Gemmata palustris: one gene and its partner. The protein of the gene in region 2 binds, or shares a complex with, the protein of the main gene of each other region. Links are inferred from orthologs where the notes say so. Each region holds a gene or a part of one and is shown on either strand. Other genes may lie near its edges.

The links.
Region 1: the proteins of J8F10_RS30975 (region 2) and J8F10_RS28240 are in contact, whole or in part, in a crystal structure (PDB 3ZGX), measured with the Bacillus subtilis proteins. The link is inferred for Gemmata palustris from one-to-one orthologs.

The regions. Positions count from the first base shown.
Region 1 is NZ_JAGKQQ010000001.1:6,786,015-6,790,596, forward strand. What follows is about bases 240-4,513. They hold J8F10_RS28240 (AAA family ATPase), read right to left. Parts: upstream 4,199-4,513; coding sequence 440-4,198; downstream 240-439. Other genes in these bases: J8F10_RS28235 (hypothetical protein), read right to left, coding at 240-251; J8F10_RS28245 (flagellar basal body P-ring protein FlgI), read right to left, coding at 4,455-4,513. In the rest of the region: more of J8F10_RS28235, read right to left, coding at 1-239; more of J8F10_RS28245, read right to left, coding at 4,514-4,582. UniProt on the Bacillus subtilis protein: Required for chromosome condensation and partitioning.
Region 2 is NZ_JAGKQQ010000001.1:7,470,581-7,473,747, reverse strand. Bases 218-3,076 are described here. They hold J8F10_RS30975 (segregation and condensation protein A), read left to right. Parts: upstream 218-1,198; coding sequence 1,199-1,954; downstream 1,955-3,076. Other genes in these bases: J8F10_RS30965 (HEAT repeat domain-containing protein), read right to left, coding at 2,884-3,076; J8F10_RS30970 (SDR family NAD(P)-dependent oxidoreductase), read left to right, coding at 2,023-2,820; J8F10_RS30980 (S1C family serine protease), read right to left, coding at 218-1,049. Also shown: more of J8F10_RS30980, read right to left, coding at 27-217; more of J8F10_RS30965, read right to left, coding at 3,077-3,167. UniProt on the Bacillus subtilis protein: Participates in chromosomal partition during cell division. May act via the formation of a condensin-like complex containing Smc and ScpB that pull DNA away from mid-cell into both cell halves.

The DNA of each region.
Region 1 (4,582 bases), 680 kb from region 2 along the record:
TCCTCTACCAGCGTAAGTTTGCGAACATCCGAGAAGGCGGCATGGGCGCCCCGGAACCGAGACGGGGTGCGACCGATCACGACCACGGCCCGGACCTCTTCGGGAATCGTGAGTAGGCGGGAGCAGGCCAGCTCCAAGATGTCGGCCGCCCACCCCGGCCGCAACGACTCTGGGAGTGCATCGTAGATAATCAAAGCCGCTCGGCCGATCTCACCCGCCTCCCACAACTCGCGAATAGCATCGATGTTCACGGCGGGCTGCTCGTAAGTCTGATCGACAGATTATCCAAACCTGCTTGGCTCGAAGTTCCGATCAGCTTATCTCGGCTCCGAACACGCTGCAACCGGCCGCGGTCTCCCTGGAGCAATGCGGAACGAATGAATACATTCGACTGCCAGTCTGCGGTGCGCGTTAACCCGGATTCGTGCAGCAGCGTGCGCTACGCCGCGGCGCTAGCCGGGTTCTCCTCTTCGTCGGTCCAGTCCTCGAACCGCATCGGGAGGAGGCGACTGATGCCGCTCTCCTGCATCGTCACGCCCCAGAGTCGGTCCGCCGCAGCCATCGTGCGCTTCTTGTGCGTGATGACGATGAACTGGCTGCGGTCCAGGAACTCGCGGAGCACGCCCGCGAGCCGCTGCGTGTTCGCTTCATCGAGCGCGGCGTCCACTTCGTCGAGGATGCAGAACGGCGACGGCTTGTTGCGGAAAATCGCGAGCAACAGGGCCACCGCGGTCAGGGTCTTCTCGCCGCCGGAGAGCAGCGACAGTGCCCGCAGTTCCTTGCCCGGGGGCCGCGCGGTGATCTCGATACCCGACTCGAGCACATCGGATTCGTCTTCGAGAACAATGTCGGCCTGTCCGCCGCCGAACAGTTTGCGGAACAACTCCTGGAAGTACCCGCGCACCGCGGTGAGCGTGTCCATGAACAGTTTGCGGCTGCCGCCGTTGATCTCATCAATGATCTGCTGGAGCGACTGTTGGGCCGCGTGGAGATCATTGTGTTGCGCTTGCAGCGAGTTAAATTCGCTCTCCACGCGCGTGAGTTCTTCGAGTGCCTCCATGTTCACGCTGCCGAGCCGCGCGAGTTTGCGCTTCAGCTCGTCGATTTCTTGTGGCGCGTTGAGGAGATCGGGCACGGGCGTCAGCGCGCCCTCCGCCCCGTCCTCGCTCAGCGCGGCGCCCGGATCGGGCGGTGGTTCCGGGGGCTCGTCCGTGATCTGTTGCAGTTCGATCCCGTAGTCCTCGCGAATCCGTAGAGCCACGGCATCGCGTCGGGCGCTGAGGTCGTGAACCGCGAGTTCGCGTGCGTGCGCTGCAGACTGCTTCTCTTGCCACCCGTGGCGGAGTTCGTGGAGCCGGTCGCGGACCCGCTCGCGTGCGGCCCGGTCGGTCGCGGTCTTCGCGCCGAGTTCGGCGACGAGGCGCTCGCGCGCCTCTTTTTCGTGGTACGCTTCCGCTTGTCCCGACGACGCGCGGAGCGCGGAGAGGGTGCAGTCCGCGAGCCGACCGCGTGCGTTGCGGTCCGCGGCGCTGAGATCGAAGGCTTCGATTTTCCGCTTACGAATGTCCGACTCGATTTGCGCGAGGCGGTCGCGCACGCGGTCCCGATCCGCCGCGGCGCGGCTCAGTGCGACCTGTGCGGCGGTGTGGGCCTGTTCGCGTGCGCTGCGCTCCTGGGCACCTGCGGCGAGAGCCTGCTTCACTTCCGCGAGCCGCGCTGTGAGTTGCGTCGCCGCAAGCTCGGCTTCCTCGGCTGCCATGCGCGCCGCAGTCCACGCGGCCTCGCCCTCTTGCACCTGCTGTTCGAGCAGGCGGCACTCGCCGCGGTTGAGGTCGATTTCGGCGTCCAGGTTCTCGACCTGCTGCCGCTGGCGCGCGATGCGCTGGAGCAAGTCGCCGGCTTCGTCGGAGAGGAGCGCGATTTCCGCTTCGACGGCTTCGATCACGCCCTCGGCGGATTCGGCCTGGCGCCGGAGGTCCGCGAGTTCAATTTCCGTGTCGGTGATGAGTTCGGATGTCGCGCGGAACTGTTCGCGCAACTCGCGCAACTCGCTCTTACGCGACACCAAGCCCGCTCCGGCCTTCAGCGGGCCGATGGTGAGCGTGCCGTCCGGTTCGAGCAACTCGCCGGTGCGCGTGATGATGCGGTACGCGGGGTGAAGCGCGGACATCCACCGTGCGTCCGCGAGCGTGTCCGCGAGCAGCACGCGCCCGAGCAACTGTGCGGGGAGCGCGGCGCAGTTCGGGTGATCGCACGAGACGAATTCGGCGAGCGAAGGGCCAGGGGAACCTCCCCCCCCATCCCCCCTCACTGAAGCCTGCTCCCCCTTCCCTGACAGGAGGGGGTTGTAGGGGGAACCCGCAGGGGGTTCCCCCTCATAAGGAGCGAGAGGGGCCGGGGGGGGAGGTTCCTCGCCCACCCCCGCCAATGGCACGAACCCGACGCGGCCGGTTACATCCCCCACGGCCGCGGCGACCGCGTCCACGACTTCCGGCGAGCGCACGACGAAGCGTTGTGCGGTGTCGCCGAGCGCGAGTTCGACGAGTGATGCGACCTCGCGCGGCACCGTGAGAAGATCGGCCACCAGCCCGATGATCGTCGCGGACGAGGGGTGAAGGAGCGGGGACGAATCGGCCGATTCCCCGCCCTTCATCCGGTGCATCACTTGCTGCACGCCGGCGCCGAGGCCCTCGAACGAGCGCTCCAGACCTTCGAGCACATCAATGCGCCCGCGCAAGTCGCCCTGGCGCACGCGGAAGCCTTCGAGCTGGGCTTGCACGTCGGCCAGTTGGTCGGCGAGTTGGTCGCGGTTCGTCGTGAGGGTGTCGATCTGTTCGTTCGCGTCGGCGAGTCGCGCCTGAACGTCGGCGTCGGCCTGGGAGAGCCCGTCGAGGGCGTGTGCGAGCGTCGCGCGCTGGGACGACTTGTGTTCGCGGTCCGCGAGCTTCCGCGTGTACTCTTTCTGCAAGCGGTTGACTTGCGCGAGCGTGGCCTCGGCGGTGGACTTGCTGGACGCGGACTCGCGAACCAGTTCCATCTGCTGGATCTGGTCTTCCGATTGTTCGCGGTCGAGTTCTGCGAGTTGCGCTACAATTGCGGCCAGCGCCGCGGTCACTTCGTCCGCGTGCTGCTTTTCCGCGGCCACGCGCGCCTCGGCCGTCGCGCTTTCGGTCGCGGTGCGGGCCGCGTCCGCCTCGATCACCCGCAGCCGGTAGCCCAGGTCCGCGCGCTGGCGCCCGACCTTCAGTAGCTCCGCTTCGAGGTTCTGCTCGGTGGCGCGCTCGTGCTTGAGCGTCCCCTCGAAGCCCGTAATCTGTTGCCGCGCATCGGCCAGTTTCGCTTCGTGGTGCCGTAGCGCCTCTTCGCCGCGCGTGACCGCCCAGTCGAGTTCCTTCGCCCGCAGTTCGAGGTGCTCGGCCTCGGTCGTTGCGCCGGACACTTCGACCTTGAGCGACGCGAGCGCCTCCTGCTCGGTCATCAGGGCGGCGGTGAGGGTGCGGAACTCGCGCGCGCTGAGCCCCACGCGCAGTTCGCGCAGGCGGTCCGAGTGCTCCTTGTACTTCTGGGCTTTGGCCGCCTGCATGCGCAGCGTGCGGAGCTGGCCGTCCAGGGCGTCGAGCCGGTCCTTGGAGCGCGTCAGGTTGAGTTCGACGGACGCGAGCTTGCGAAGGGTTTCGGTCTTTTTCGCCTTGAACCGGCTGATGCCGGCGGCCTCGTCGAAAATCTCGCGCCGGTCCTTCGTCGAGGCCTGCAGCAGCTCGTCGACGCGGCCCTGCGCGATGATCGTGTACCCGCCCGAGCCGGCGCCGCTCCCGAGGAGGATGTCTTTGATGTCCTTCAACCGCGACATCTGGCCGTTAATCAGGTACTCGCCGGTACCGTCGCGGTAGACGCGCCGCGTGAGTTGCACCTCGTCCGCGTCGACGGCGAGGAGCCGGCGCCCGTTGTCGAACGCGACCGTCACCTCGGCCATTCCGAGACTTTTGCGCGAACTGGAGCCGTTGAAGATCACGTCGGCCATTTCGCCGCCGCGCAGACTCTTCGCGGACTGCTCGCCCAGGATCCACCGGACCGCGTCCACGACGTTGCTCTTGCCGGACCCGTTCGGCCCGACCACGCCCGTGACCCCGGGCGCGAAATCGAACCGCGTCTTATCGGCAAAGGACTTGAAGCCAACGAGTTCCAGTCTTTTGAGCATCGCGGACCGGAAGGGGACAGAGGACAGGCGTCAGAAAACAGAGATCAGCGGTCAGAAATCAGAGGACAGAGCAAGCAGAGGACAGAGGTCAGGAAACAGAAGACAGGAACAAAAATAAACGACAGGGGCCAAAGAGCAGAAGTCAGAAGGTCGGAATCGAAGGGTGATGGCCCGTTCGGATTCAGTCTTCGGCTTTCCGCTCTCTGACCCTGTTTTCTGTTCTGTCTTCTGAACTCTGTTCTCTGTCCTCTGAGTGTTACTGTCCCCCGGCGGGCACAACGGCCGAGTCGAGGATCGGGGCGTCCGCGGCGCGCTTCGACCCGAAGAGCCGGCCCGGGTCGCGGTTGAGCGGCTGCTTCGGCAGGATCGCACCGGCCGGGGTGA
Region 2 (3,167 bases):
GGCGTCTGCGGACCCGGAGAAAAACGCTACCCCCGCACCGGGCTCGGGTACTCTCCGGGAACCACAGCGCGTTCCACCCGGCGCCCCTCGCGTAGTACCGCGACTTTCGCGGGCAAGCCGACCGGCAGTTGCGTGAGCGCGCGGTGCAAATCGTCCACGCTCGTCACCGGTGTGCCGCCGAAACCGATGATGATGTCGTCGATCCACAAGCCCGCGTTCTGTGCCGGGCCTTCCTCTTCGAGCATCAGGATTTCAACGCCGCTCTTTTGGTCCAGCTCGAATTTCTCGCGCAGTTCCGGGGCAACCGGTACTTGGCGCACGTGCAGCCCCAAATACCCACGGATCACGCGCCCGTGCTTCAGCAGTTGCGGCAGGATCGTCTTCGCGGTATTGATCGGCACCGCGAAGCAAATGCCCTGCGCGGGCTGGATTACTGCGGTGTTGATGCCGATCACGCGGCCGTGCGAATCGACGAGCGGGCCGCCGCTGTTGCCGGGATTGAGGGCCGCGTCCGTTTGGATGACGTTATCCACCAAGTGACCGGACACGCTGCGGAGCGTGCGCCCGAGTGCGGAAATCACGCCCGCGGTCACGGTCGACTCGAACCCGAGCGGGCTGCCGATCGCGACCGCGAGCTGGCCGACCTTGATCTTCGCCGAATCGCCGAACGTCGCGAATGGGAACGTGGCGCCCTCGGCTTGTACCACCGCGAGGTCGGTCCACGGGTCGTTGCCGACCACGCGCCCGCTCATCTCGGTGCCGTCGCTGAGGCGCACGCGAACCTTATCGTGCCCCTGCACGACGTGGTGATTCGTGAGCAGGAACCCGTCCGGCGTGAACAGCACGCCGGACCCGCTCCCGCCCCTCATACCTTTGCCGACCCTGAGATTGACGACGGCCGGGCGGAGTTTGTCCGCGACGCCGACGACGGCGCGCGAGAACGCATCGAGTACGTCTTCCGGCTCGGGAGCGGGCTCGCGCTTCGGTTCGCCGGGCGCGCCGGTGCCCTCCCCGCCGTTCGTAATGAAGTGTTGCCAGAACCGCGACATGGCACGGGCCTTTCTCGTTCGAGGTGCCCATTCTATCCCGGGGAGGCAAGGGGCAGGCTGCGTACCGCCGTCCTACCCGGCTAGGTTTCTTTTCCGCCCCCCGCTATACTCCGTGCGCGTGAACGCCCGAAAGTCGCGGTCCGGTTCCCATGTCACACCTCGTCGCACTCGACGCTTTCCACGGCCCGCTCGACCTGCTCCTCTATCTGGTCAAGCGGAGCGAGGTGGACGTTCTCGACATTCCCATCGCCGAAGTTGCTGACCAGTTCCTCGCTTACGTCCTGGCCGTCAAGGAACTGGACATCGAGGCCGCGGGCGAGTTCCTGGTAATGACTGCCACCCTGATGGAGATCAAGGTCCGCTCGCTGCTCCCGGCCGACGAGCACGCCACCAGCGACGATCAGCCGGACCCGCGGCGCGAGCTCGTGCGGCAGTTACTCGAGTACCGGAAGTTTAAAGACGCGGCGGCGGCGCTCGAAGCGAAAGCAGAGGAGGCCGGCACGCGGGTCGCGCGCCAGGAGCCGCCCGAACCGGCACGCGAACATGAGCCCAAGGTGCGCCCGGTCGAGTTGTGGGACTTGGTCAGCGCGTTCGCGCGCCTCATGCGCGAAACCCAGTCGCTCCAGCCGACGACGATCGCGGTGGACGATACGCCGCAACACGTTTACGAAGCGCAACTCATGGAGCGCGTGACCGCGTCCGGCGGGCGCTTGCTGTTCCGCGAGGCGTTCCCGGCGCCGCACTACAAGGCGCGACTGATCGGCATCTTCCTCGCGGTACTTGAACTGATCCGGCACCGCGGTTTGGGCCTGGAGCAGCCCGAGCCCGAAGGCGCCATCTTCCTCGTCACCCTTCCAGACGCCCCGGCAGAGGGCGAGCCGACCGCAGATCCTATCCTGTCTTGAACGAAATCGCCCGCTTTCGCGTGGCGGGCCACTCGAACATCGTTCGTCGCACTACAACGGGTACCGCTATGTCCACGTCACCGTCCCCGCGGCCGGTCGCGCTCGTCACCGGGGCCAGCGCCGGAATCGGCGTCGAACTCGCGCACCTGCTCGCGGTCGATCACGACCTCGTTCTCACCGCACGCCGGGCCGATCAACTCCGCACACTCGCGGACGAGTTGAAGCAGAAGCACGGGGCGACGTGCCACGTGTTCCCCGCAGACCTCGCGGAACCGGACGCGCCGCGCAAGTTGTTCGACGCCGTTCACGGAGCGGGGATCACGATCGATGTGCTGGTGAACAACGCCGGATTCGGCGACCTCGGCCCGTTCGTGAAATCGGATCTCGGTAAAGCACTACGGATGATTCAAGTTAACATCACCGCGCTAACCGAACTGACGGGACTGTTCCTGCCCGAATTCGTCGCGCGCAACCGCGGGCGCATCCTGAACGTGGGCTCCATCGCGGGCTTCCAGGCCGGGCCGTTCATGGCCGTGTACTACGCGACGAAAGCCTTCGTGAACTCGTTCTCGGAAGCGCTCCACTGCGAACTACGCAAAACCAGCGTCACGGTAACGGTGCTATGCCCGGGACCGGTGGCGACCGAGTTCGCGGCGGTTTCGGGGATGCAGGTGACGCGCGTGTTCAGTGCGGGGCAAGCGATGGGTCCGCGCCCCGTGGCCGAAGCCGGCCTGAACGCAATGAAGGCGGGTCGGCGGATGACCGTTCCCGGTTGGCGGAACAAAGTGATGCTGTTTTTGGAGCGGTTCCTGCCGCGGGCCGTGGTGCTTCGCGCGGTGAAGTGGATGATGAGTCGGCGGCTTTGAAGTTTTCCGGGATGTGACTGTTTATCCCAGGATGCGCCCGCAACGCGGGCGCACCCTGGAGGTTCAGTTCACGGCCATCGCGAGCGGGATAAATTCGACCGTGGCGGCCAGTTCGCGACAGCGCTCGTCCTCGATCGCGGCCACGCGAATCGCTTCGCTCACCTCGCCGTCGTCGGGCGCGATCTGGCTGAGCAACCGCGCGCACCGGGCGCGGAAATCGCTGTCCGCGTTGCGCAGGCCGACCAAGAGTACGGGGACCGCGTCGCCGCCGATGCGCTTGAGCGCGGTGGCGGCCACAACGCGACTGCGCGTTTCTGGTTCGGACAGCAGGTTCACCAGCCCCTGAG